DNA from 2 places in the Aurantiacibacter spongiae genome. Region 1 is predicted to be linked to the other one. Evidence: predicted binding sites of a transcription regulator. Region 1 holds the regulator's gene; the other holds the start of a gene.
What was found. The regulator LexA, encoded in region 1, represses DNA repair genes until DNA is damaged. The targets are predictions, from matches to a motif close to GTTCCNCNCTTGTTCT.
Positions count from the first base shown of each region.

Region 2: EG799_RS08590 (DUF7146 domain-containing protein) is a predicted target of LexA. The motif match lies at 4,464-4,479, and genes of this name have one in related genera.

Region 1 covers NZ_RPFZ01000001.1:192,011-197,800, forward strand. The annotation lists gene trpC (indole-3-glycerol phosphate synthase TrpC) at 1-371, shown strand, start outside; gene EG799_RS00955 (DUF3597 domain-containing protein) at 448-828, shown strand; gene EG799_RS13900 (hypothetical protein) at 871-1,038, shown strand; gene moaC (cyclic pyranopterin monophosphate synthase MoaC) at 1,035-1,502, shown strand; gene EG799_RS00965 (molybdopterin molybdotransferase MoeA) at 1,499-2,713, shown strand; gene lexA (transcriptional repressor LexA) at 2,782-3,459, shown strand; gene EG799_RS00975 (ComEC/Rec2 family competence protein) at 3,517-5,694, opposite strand; gene gltX (glutamate--tRNA ligase) at 5,724-5,790, shown strand, end outside.
Region 2 covers NZ_RPFZ01000001.1:1,752,810-1,758,599, reverse strand. The annotation lists gene EG799_RS08595 (strawberry notch family protein) at 1-3,384, opposite strand, end outside; gene EG799_RS08590 (DUF7146 domain-containing protein) at 3,460-4,374, opposite strand; gene EG799_RS08585 (lytic transglycosylase domain-containing protein) at 4,513-5,097, shown strand; gene EG799_RS14080 (thermonuclease family protein) at 5,162-5,713, shown strand; gene EG799_RS08575 (DUF6961 family protein) at 5,704-5,790, shown strand, end outside.

The DNA of each region.
Region 1 (5,790 bases):
TGGTTATCGTCGCCGCGCTGGAAAACGCGCAGATGCGAGAGATCGAGGCCGCGGCGGTCGAGCGGGGGATGGACGTTCTGGTCGAAGTTCATGACGAGGCGGAACTCGAACGTGCGGTGACCAATCTCGCAACCACCCTCGTCGGGATCAACAACCGCGATCTGCGCTCCTTCAGGACCGATCTGGCAACGACCGAACGCCTGGCCCCGCGGGTTCCCGACGGTGCGCTGCTGGTAGGTGAGAGCGGCATCTCGACCTGTGCGGATTGCAAGCGCCTTGCCGAAGTCGGGGTGAGGTGTTTCCTCGTCGGCGAAAGCCTGATGCGCCAGGACGACATCGAGAAGGCGACGCGCGAGCTGCTCGGCGTCTGACCGGCGGGATATATTCGCCGGTCGTGCGTTTCTTCCTCGACGCCCTCTTCCTCGGGCACCTTCAGAAAGGATGAACATGAGCATTTTCGGCAAGATCAAGGACGCAATCTTCGGCCAGAAGGCCAGCGCGCAGGAAGCCGCACCCGCGCCCCGCTCCGCCCCGCGCGAGAGCACTCCCTTCAATCGCCCCGCCCCGACGGCGATGGACGAAGTCGATGTCGAACAACGGCTCGATGCGATGGAGGGTGCGGACAAGCTGAACTGGCGCACGTCCATCGTCGATCTGATGAAGCTGGTCGATCTCGATCCCAGTTTCGACAATCGCAAGGAACTTGCGCACGAGATGGGCGACGCCGACTATTCGGGCAAGGCGGAAGAGAACATCTGGCTGCACGGCAAGGTCATGGACAAGCTCGCCGAGAATGGCGGCCGGGTGCCAAGCTCTCTGCGGAGCTGAAACGCTTGGCAAGCGGGTCGGGGCGCGGCTAGGCACAGGACCATGCACGTGACGCCCGATCCGTTAAAACCGGCAGCGCCGGAAATCAATGTCGGGGCTCTCCGCACTTCCGATATTCGCCCTGGCACGGTCGTAAGGGCACAGACCATCGAACTGGCGCGCGGGCCGGCCTGCAAGCTGGCGGCCGATTATTCCGAGACGCGGACTTGAACGACCTTACTCACCTCGACGATACCGGAGCGGCGCGCATGGTCGATGTCGGCGAGAAGCCGGAAAGCGCGAGAAGCGCGGTCGCCAGCGGGCGGATCCTCATGGCCCCCGCGACGCTGGACGCCATACGCGATGGGAGTGGACCCAAGGGCGACGTCCTCGCGACGGCGCGGATCGCCGGGATCATGGCGGCAAAGCGAACGGGCGAGCTGATCCCCCTGTGCCATCCGCTCGCGCTCGAAAGCGTAGGCGTCGATTTCGAATTCCGGACCGACGGGCTGGACGTGACGGCGCGAGCCGCGCTGACGGGAAAAACCGGGGTGGAGATGGAAGCGCTCACCGCCGCGACCGTCGCGCTTCTGACAATCTACGACATGGCCAAGGCTCTCGAAAAGGGCATGCTCATCGAACATGTGCGCCTGGTCGAGAAGACAGGCGGCAGGAGCGGGGACTGGCACGCATGAGCGCGGAGCGTGCCCCGCCCGTGCCCTTCGATGTCGCGCAGGATCGCCTGATGGCGCTCTGCCGACCGCTGGGCACCGAACTGATCCCTTCGCGCGAATGCCTTGGCCGCTACACCCGTGCTGGCCTGGCGGCCGAGCGCGACCAGCCCGCCCTCGACCTTTCGGCGATGGACGGTTACGCGCTGTGCGGAGAGGGTATGGAAACGTGGCGGATCGTCGGAGAAAGCGCCGCCGGTCGACCCTATCCCGAAGAGCTGTTGCAAGGTGAGGCGGTTCGCATCAGCACGGGCGCACCGATGCCGCGCGGCGGGGAGCGAATTGTCCTGAAAGAGGACGCGATCGTCGAGGGCAACCGTCTCGTGACAGCTCCGGGCAGTGAGGCGAGCGCGCGTCATATCCGCCGGCGCGGCCTCGATTTTCACGCCGGGGACATTGTTCTCGGGAAGGGTGTGCGCATCGGCCCTGCGCAACTTGCGCTCGTGATTTCAGCCGGCTTCGGGTCGGGCAGGCTGACGGTCGGGCGCTTGCCGGGCGTGGCGGTGATCGACAGCGGCAACGAGCTGTCCGACGATCCGATCACCATGACGCCGAGCCAGATACCGGCAAGCAATGGCGTGATGCTGGCAGCGATGGCGGCGCCCTTCGCCGCCTCGGTGAAACGGATCGGACCGGTGGCCGACACGATGGAAGCGCTGGCGGACGCGCTCGATCAGGCGGGAGACGCGGACGTCGTCGTGACGAGCGGCGGAGCATCCATTGGCGATCATGATCTCGTGCGACCTTCGCTCGACGCCTGGGGCGCCCGCCTGGACTTCTGGCGCATCGCCATGAAACCGGGCAAACCCCTCCTTGTCGCACGGCGGGGCAACCAGCTCGTGCTGGGACTTCCCGGCAATCCCGTCTCAAGTTTCGTAACCGCGTGGATGTTCCTGCTACCCGTGCTCCGCCGTCTGGCCGGCGCTGCAGCGCCGCTTCCCGAGATGTTCGATCTTCCACTGGCCGAAGATATGCCGGCTGCGGAGACAAGGACCGAATTCGTCCGCGGCTCGCTGACCCGGACAGGCGTCGCCCCACTCGGTCAACAGGACAGCAGCGCCCTGGGCGCCCTGGCCCGCGCCGATGTGCTGATCCGCCGCGACGCGAACGCCCCCGAGGCCCGCGCGGGAGAGATGGTCGGAACTTATTGGCTCCAAACTGGCGGAATTGCTTGACGTGGCACGATCTGTTTCATAATTGTTCCGTATTCGTTCCGAACCGGAACACTTGACGGAGTGACGCCATGTTGACTGCGAAGCAGCACGAACTTCTGCTCTTCATCAACCGACGGCTGGAGGCATCGGGTATCTCCCCCAGTTTCGAGGAAATGAAGGAAGCGCTCGATCTCAAGAGCAAGTCGGGCGTGCACCGGCTCATTTCCGCTCTGGAGGAACGGGGTTTCATCCGTCGCCTGCCCAACAGGGCCCGCGCGCTCGAAGTCGTGAAGATGCCTGAGAATTCCGCCGGCAGGGCGGTTGCCGGCGATCCGGTGGCGAAGGCGACAAGGCCTCCTGCCCGGCAACCCGACGCGGCAAACGACGTGGTCGAGATCCCCCTGCACGGGCGCATCGCTGCGGGCGTACCGATCGAGGCGCTCGAAGATCATCAGGTATTGCCGGTCCCGGCCGCGTTGCTTGGCGCAGGAGAGCATTACGCGCTCGAGGTGTCCGGAGATTCGATGGTCGAAGCCGGCATCTTTGACGGCGATTATGCGCTGGTGAAGAAGGCCGATACCGCGCGGGACGGCGATATCGTGGTCGCTTTGGTGCGCGGAGAGGAAGCGACGCTCAAATACCTCTATCATGATGGCGGCCACATTCGTCTGGACCCGGCCAACTCGGCCTACGATGCCCAGGTCTACGCCGATGCCGAAGTGCAGGTCCAGGGCAAGCTTGCCGGGCTTCTCAGGCGTTACCACTAGGTCGTGCGGGCCTTCGGGGCTGTGTCTTGTTGCAAAGCGGCCCCGGGGCGGCTTTTCTCACCGATAGCCGCGCCACCATCCGTGATGGCCCTGCCGCTGCGCAACGGTAGCGATCTCCTGCTGCGTCAGGTTTATCGCCAGTCCGCCCGTTTCGGCGAGCATTCGCCCGTCCGCTCTCAACCAGCGGGGAGCACACGATCGCGGCAGCCACCGGTCTGACACGACGATGTCCGCCCGTTCGCACGCGGCAGCGAGCGCGCGCTCGCCCACGATGTCGCGGCTACGGCTCATGAGAACATGCCAGTCCCGTCCTGCTCGCTGGAGAGTAACGACGCAGAAGTCCGGGCTGCATGTTGCGCCGGGCCATTCGGCCAAAGTGACAGCCTCGCCGGTCGTTCCGGCGAGTTCCATCAAGTTGTCGCGGGTAAAGTCGCTGCGCGTATCTCGCAAGACGAGCAGCCTGTCGTCCTCTCCGGTAATGGCAACGTGCCGCCCGTCGCCGGAAACCAGCAGGTCGGGAACCGGCGTCAGCAGAACCAGCACGGTGCCGAGCATGGCCGGCAAGAACCCGAGCAACCGCATCCTGCCCCGCCAGAGAGCGAGCCATAAGCCTCCGCACACGAAGAGCATGACAGTTGCGAGATCCATCTGCGGTATCAGCTTCACCGCTCCGGGCTGTGACGAGGTGAAATGTGCGATACCAAGCAAAAGCTCCAGCGATTTGCCCTCGAGCCACCAGACCGGGGCCCCCAGGCCGACAACGTCCAAGGCAAGCGCGGTAGCGATCAGGGGCATGGAAACGAACGTGACAAGGGGGATGGCAACGACGTTCGCGAACGCGCCGTAGACCCCGGCCCTGTGGAAGTGAAACAACACGATCGGCATCAGCGCCAGCTCGATGATCAGGCCTGTCACCAGCAGCATCGCGGAACGGCGCCCGGCGCGAACCAGCCAGGATTCCTCGCGCGGGGCGAGGAAGTTGCGCACCGGTGCCGCATTGTGCAGGGCGACGATGGCAATCACCGCGCTGAAACTCATCTGAAAGCTAGGCCCGACAAGGCTTTCGGGCCATAGCAGGAGAACCACCGCGGCGGCGACCGCGACCATTCGTAGCGACAAGGGTTCACGCCCGAGCGCCAAGGCGACGAGAACCAGCAAGGCTCCGATGCAACTGCGGACCGTGGGCACTTCGGCCCCGGTCAGCAAGGTGTAGGCGATGCCCGTCAGCGCAGCCATGCCGGCAGCGACCAGGGGCAGCCGTATGCGCAGCGTCAGCCAGGGCCACAAGGCCAGCAACTTCACCGCGAGAAAATAGGTCGCGGCGATGACTGCGCTCACATGCAGGCCGCTGATCGAAAGGAGATGCGTCAATCCGGCATCACGCATCGCTTCCTGATCCCCTTCGGTTATCGCGCCCCTGTCGCCGCTCGCAAAAGCGGCGGCGATCGCTCCGGCAGACCCGTCGAGGCGGTTGCGGACGTGGGTCGACAATCGCCGCTGTAGTGGTGCGATCAGTGCATCATCTGCCGCTGGAGGGTCCAGGACCGCGATGTCGCCCTGCACACTTCCGGTCGCAGCATAGCCTTCGAACCAGGCTGTGCGCGCGAAGTCGTATCCCCCGGGAAGCATTGGCGAGGCGGGCGGCATGAGGCGTACCTGCGCTTCCACGAGGGCGCCTTCCCGAAGGCCCGCATCGTCTTCGGCAAGCGGTACGTTGATCCGGACCTTCAAGGCATCTTCGCGTTCGGGCAGGCGCGTCGCGAGGACCAGTCTGACCCGGTCTTCTGCCGGCTGTTCGATCCGCTCTAGCACGCGGCCGCGAACGTTCTCGAACACTGGCCTATCAAGTGCTTCGGTCCCGACCATCCCGGACCGTGCCCACGCAAGGCCCACCCCGAACGCGAACACGAGGCCGCAGGCCGTTATTGCGAGGACGATCTGCGCGCGGTCGTCCCGCCCTTTCCAGACCGCCTGTGCGCCCAGCGCGGCCATCAGTCCCGCTGCCATGCTGCCGACCCACCAGGCCGCATCAGGGGCCGCGAACCATGTTCCGATGCCCGCCGCCAGCGCCACCGCGATCCACGGTCCGCGATCGAAACCCGAGCGGCCAAGAAACCCTTCCGCGCGGTCTGCGATGCTGGACAAAGAGGCACGCTTTCGCCAAGGCGAGTGCTGCATCGCACCATCGCCTGCGTCCTCCCCCAGCGGAACCAAAGGCGGCTGTTGCGTTGCCATTGCAGATACGAGACAGGAAACAGGCAGGCATGGCAAGTTCGAGTGGCGACGGTTCGCCAGCGCAGGCACCGGTGGTGACGCGTTTCGCACCCAGCC
Region 2 (5,790 bases), 1.6 Mb from region 1:
AGCTTCGATCCGCGCTTCGACGAGGCCGAGATATTCGTCGAATATGGCGTTCTGGAGCGCGATCGGCAGCGCAAGAATGCGGTTCAGCCAGCGCTGGATGGTGGGGAGATTGTCGGTCAGCCCGCCATCGGGGTTTTCGAGACGGAGGCCGGTTCGCTCGACGAATTGGCCGAAGCTCGTGGCTTCGAGCTTGCCGTCATAGAGCAGCTGAAACCAGCGGCTGAGCGCATCGCGCGCATAGTCGCTTTCGAGATTGTCTGCCGGGTCGAACAGATTTTGTCCGCCGGTCTGGCGCTGGCCGCGCGTCAGTGCTCCCAACGCATCGAGCCTGCGCGCAATGGTCGAGATGAAACGGCGCTCGCCCTTCACATCTGTGGTGACCGGGCGGAAAAGCGGGGCCGAGGCCTGGTTGGTGCGGTTGGTACGGCCAAGACCTTGGATAGCGTTGTCGGCGCGCCAGCCCGGCTCGAGCAGGAAATGAACCCGGCGCTGCTGGTTTCTGCAGCCAAGGTCGGCATGGTACGATCGACCCGTGCCGCCGGCGTCCGAGAAGACCAGGATCCGCTTGCTTCCTTCCATGAAGCTTTGCGCTTCGGCGACATTGGCTCTGGGGCTTCGCCGTTCGAGGCGCTGTTGACCATCGCGGCCCAGGACAAGCCTGCGGGTCCGGCCCGTGACTTCGGCCACCGCGTCGGTTCCGAAATGTTCGATGATCGCATCGAGCGCTGTGGCGATGGGCGGCAGCGCGCAGAGCTGTTCGATCAGCGCATCGCGCGCGGCCATGGCGCGCGGGCAGAAAACGGGATTGCCCTCCCCGTTGCTCATCGCCTCGGAGCGAAGATTGCCTTCCTCGTCGGCGAAGACCTGCATCAGGCGCACCGGGAAGCTCTTCGCAAGGTAGTCGATGACATATTCACGCGGGGACAGATCGATATCGAGCGCTTCGCGTTCTTCCACGGTAAGGTCGGCGAGGCGCCGGTCGAGCATGGCCTCGGCGGTCGAAACCAGCTGCACGACTACCGAATGCTCTTCGCCAAGCGCCGCTTCCATCGCCGGAATCAGGCTGGGCAGCTTCATCGAGAGCAGGAGCTGGGCAAAAAATCGCTGCTTGGTACCTTCGAAGATCGAAAGCGCTGCCGCCTTGGCATTCCGGTTGAGCGTATCGCCGCTGTCCTCATCAACCACACGGGTCGCCTCGAGCGCGGCTTCGAGGTTGCGGTGAATGATCGCCCAGGCCTCGGCATAGGCATCGTAGATCCGCACCTGCGCTTCGGTCAGACTGTGTTCGAGGATCTCGTACTCGACCCCGGCGAAGGACAGCGCTCGGGCGAGGTAGAGTCCCTGGGCCTTGAGGTCGCGGGCGACGAGTTCCATCGCCGCGACGCCGCCAGCGCGGATCTCGGTCATGAACGCTTCGTGGGTCGGGAATGCGGTCTCGGGTCCCCATAGGCCAAGCCGGGAAGTATAGCCGAGATTGGCGATGTCCGAGGCACCAGTGGCAGACGCGTAGAGCACGCGGGCGCGCGGGAGATGGTTCTGCAGCCTGAGGCCCGCCATCCCTTGTTCAGAGCCCTTGACCTTGCCGCGGATTGAAGAGCCTCCGAGCGCATTGGCCATGGCGTGGGCTTCGTCGAAGGCGATCACGCCGTCGAATTCCTCTCCCGCCCAGGCAAGGATCTGGTCGAACCGCGTATCCTCGGCGCGGCCCGAGCGCAGCGTCGGATAGGTGACGAAGAGAATGCCTTCGGACATCGTTACGGGCTGGCCGAGTTTCCAGCGTGAGAGTGGCTGGAGATCGAGCGGCAGCCCGCCAAGCGCTTCCCAGTCGCGACGTGCATCTTCAAGCAGCGCCTCGTTCTTGGTGATCCAGACATGGCGGCGCTCGCCTGCGAGCCAGCGGTCCATGATGACCGCGGCGATCTGTCGTCCCTTGCCCGCTCCGGTTCCGTCGCCAAGGAAGAAGCCTTGGCGGAATGCGTGCCCGTCTTCGGACAGTTCCAGCGCGGTCCCTTCCTGGCTGACTTTGAACTGGCCCGGAAGATCGCGAGCAAATGCTTGGGCGGCGTAGACCAGTGTCTCGCATTGCGCATCGGACAAGAGACCATCAGCCTGCCAATTTGCGGGAAGGCGCGGGTTAACGTCCGGCTGCGGCGCCGCGACCGAACCCATGGCGACCGATTCCACGAGCGGGGTGGGATGGGCCGGCGCGCCTTCGAACGCAATGCGGCTGGGCCGGTAAGGCAGGTAGATGCCTGCCTGCTCGGGCACCGGCGCGGGGTCGGCGAGGACAGAATAGACCAGGTCGACCGCATTCGCTGTGGCTGGTGTTGTCGCTACAAACGGCGCCACCGGCCGGACCGGCGCGCGATGCGTTGAAGTCTTGCCAACGAGGCAGACTGGTTTCCCGATTGGCAGGCGATGGAGGCTGGCGGAGGTGTGTACGCGTGGCGGAAGCGCGTTGAGCAGCTCGTGGAGCGCGATCAGGTCGCAGGTATCTCCAGTGATCGCTGGCTGATGCGCAGCAGGCACTTTATCGATGACGACCAGGCGAACGGCGATCCCCGTCCCTGTCCGGCGAAACATCTGCTGCAAGCGAACATCGAGGAGCAATGAAGCCTCGTGTGCCGGGGAAAAGGTGGAAGCATCGAAGCCTTCGGGCATAATGGCGACGATCCTCGCCCCGTTAGCAGCGGCCCGGATTGCACCACGCAGGTGACGCTTGGCAGTCTCACCGTCTTTGCCGCGTTCCCGACTACGAGCGAATGGCGGGTTCATCAGCACCTCCGATGGGAGCGCGCCGCGATGCAGGTCGGCGATCAGTTCGCCGTCGTGCGCGGTGATCGTGGCCAAAGGGAAGATGTGACCCAGACTGTCTCGTCTTGCCGGATCGACCTCGTTGAGGGTCAATGAAGCGTTTTGGACACTGGCCCAAACGGCAAGCGCACCAATGCCTGCGGACGGTTCGAGTAGCGCGTCGTGCGCAGAGACTGCTGCGGCCTTCGCCATCAGCCAGGCCAGCATCGGCGGAGTCGAGAACTGCTGGAGTTCGACCTGTGCTTCGCTGCGCACGTGCCGCGGCGGCAAGGCGGCTTCGAGCCAGTCGAACCGCGCGTCGGCTTCGTGCACGCTTGTTGTCAGATCGATGCGTGAAGACTCGCGAAGCCAGAGCAGTGCGCCGATCTCGACCGCGTTGTTGTAGTCGTCGATGGTCCAGGCGCTTCCCCAGTCCATGACGCCGGTCTCTTCGGCGAACAGACCGGAAATGTCGGCACGGGAAAGGTGACGTCCCGAACCGAGAAGCTCGGCAATCCTGGTGCCGATGGCGTAGGCTAGGGGCTCTGACGGCAAGTGCTCGCCGGCGGGAAACAGGTCTGATTGAAACATGGCAATTCGTCCTCCTGATGAGGGCATCGGGACGCGCCCTCTGCCGGTTCAAGAATTCGAGAAGCCTTCTCTCCTCTAACGCGCCGCTTTGCGGCGCAGCCATGCCGTGAGTTCGTCGTTCCAATCGGAATCGTGGGAGGTTGGCTCGCGGACCTGGATCGTCCGCCCATCACGGGCATAAGCGGCCAGGCTACGCGACGCAGCCAGCTCGCCGCCAGCATCGTGATCGACGAAGAGGTGCAGCTCAGTCACGCTCTCAGGCACGCTGACGAGGCCGAAGCGCTCATTGCCCAGGGTCGCCCAGACGGGGATGCCGGAAAGCGCATAGGCCGACATCGCGCTCTCGATACCCTCGGCAAGGCCGAGCTTGCCGGAGGCCGGAGCGAAGAGGCGGACAGCAGCTTCACCGAGCGCGCCGAGCGCGCGTTTCGGCTTTTCGAAAGCGGCCTTGCCTGAAGCCTCGGTAGACAGGAACGTGCGGTGGATGGCGATCGGGCCCTCGTCGAGGCTGACTGCCGCGATCATGGCGGGCAGAAAGCGGGCCCGTCCTTTCGGGCCAAGCGGCGTTCGTGGATGGAAGCGGAGCGCCGGAGATGCGGCGAGGATGCCGCGGCTTTCAAGATATGCCTTTGCCGGACTGGCACGCAGTGGCTGTGCATCGCGCCAGATCCTCAGCGCTACCGCCGAGGGTTTGCGGGTGCTGGTCGATTCGGGTTCGTTGGTGGTCGCAGAACCTGAAAAGAGCACCGGTGCCTCGAAACCTTCACGCGCCAAAGCAGCCAGCACGCTCTGCTGATCGCATCCCGCGAAACAGTGGAAGAGGATGGCCTGTCGGCCGAGTGACACACCGAGTGAAGGCGTTCGGTCATCATGCGCAGGGCAGCGGGCCATGCCCTTTGTGCCGGACCATTTGCCCCCACGCGATTCGCAAATGCGACGGGCGGTCTCGGCAAGCGACCGGTTGGGATGAGTTTGGACAGACAGGGACATGCGAGCTCCTCAGCATGCAAAGTGGCCCCCTCATCAGCGTTCCTCTCCTCTCCCGAAGGCAGACATTCGCTGCTTTCCTACAGGTATAGGTTCTCCTTATGTTCTATCTCGATTCGAATCAATGGAGCACCACTCGAGATGACCTGCCTCAATCGTCAGACCGCGATAGCGGTCGCCTGTTTGGGAATGATCGCGACCTCCTCTCAGCAAGTCCGCGCCCAGGATTTCACCTTGTTCGAGCACGCGATCGTTCCACCGAAGACGGACCAGCAGCCGGCAAGGCAATATCTTCCTGCAATCTACCAAGCCGGGCCAGCGGACGTGTCCTACCGGGAGGGTCTGTATATGGCGGCAATAGCCGAGGCCGAGCGCCGGTACGGGCTTCCGACCAACCTGCTTCGGGCTCTCATCTGGGCTGAATCCCGCTTCAATCCGATGGCTGTGAGTCCAGCCGGCGCTGCCGGGCTGGCTCAGCTTATGCCGGCCACGGCGCGAGAACTGGGCGTCCGTAACCGTCATGACCCTCTTGCATCGATCGACGGTGGCGCCCGGTATCTTCGCGATATGTTGGACCGGTTCGACGCTGTCCACCTGGCCTTGGCTGCTTATAATGCGGGCCCAGGTGCCGTCTCCCGATCACGCGGCATTCCGAAGAATGGTGAAACGCCACAATATGTCCGGTCTGTGTTGGGACGTTGGCAAGCAATTGGTACATACAATTGACGAAATTGCCTGATTTCCGGCTATTATCTGAAATCATGTGCCGGAATGAAGACGGACAACGCTAGTGAATGAGACGCCCGGTGAACCGTTCGACTTTCGCAAGGCGTTGAAGGCACAGAAGCGCCGGAAGCTGAGAAAGGAGATCGCGTTGGGTCTGGGAGCATTCGCGATCGTATTTGCTGGAGGGATGCTGGCACTCAACTGGCCAGTCCATGTTGCCAGCCTTGCTAACGACGATCAGCAGCCTCAGGCTTTATTCCAACACGCAAGCACCCCAGAATTCGACATCTGCGGATCCATCCGGCGCACATGCGTCGTGGATGGAGATACTTTCTGGCTCGATGGCGTGAAGATCCGCATTGCCGACATCGACACTCCCGAGATCAGCGAGCCACGTTGCGACTATGAATACCAACTCGGCATGCGCGCGACGCATCGCCTTGTCGAACTGCTCAATGGCGGACCCTTTGAACTCAGAACCATCGGTAGCAGAGATGAGGATCAGTACGGCCGTAAACTGCGGGTCGTAACGCGCGGCGGCCGCTCGCTCGGCGATCAGCTGGTCAGCGAAGGGCTGGCGCGGACCTGGACCGGGAGACGCGAACCATGGTGTTGAACCGCGACCAGGAATTGTGGGCCGTCGCGCTCTGGGTCGAAAAGAACCATGGCGAAGAGGGAACCGCGTATATCGCG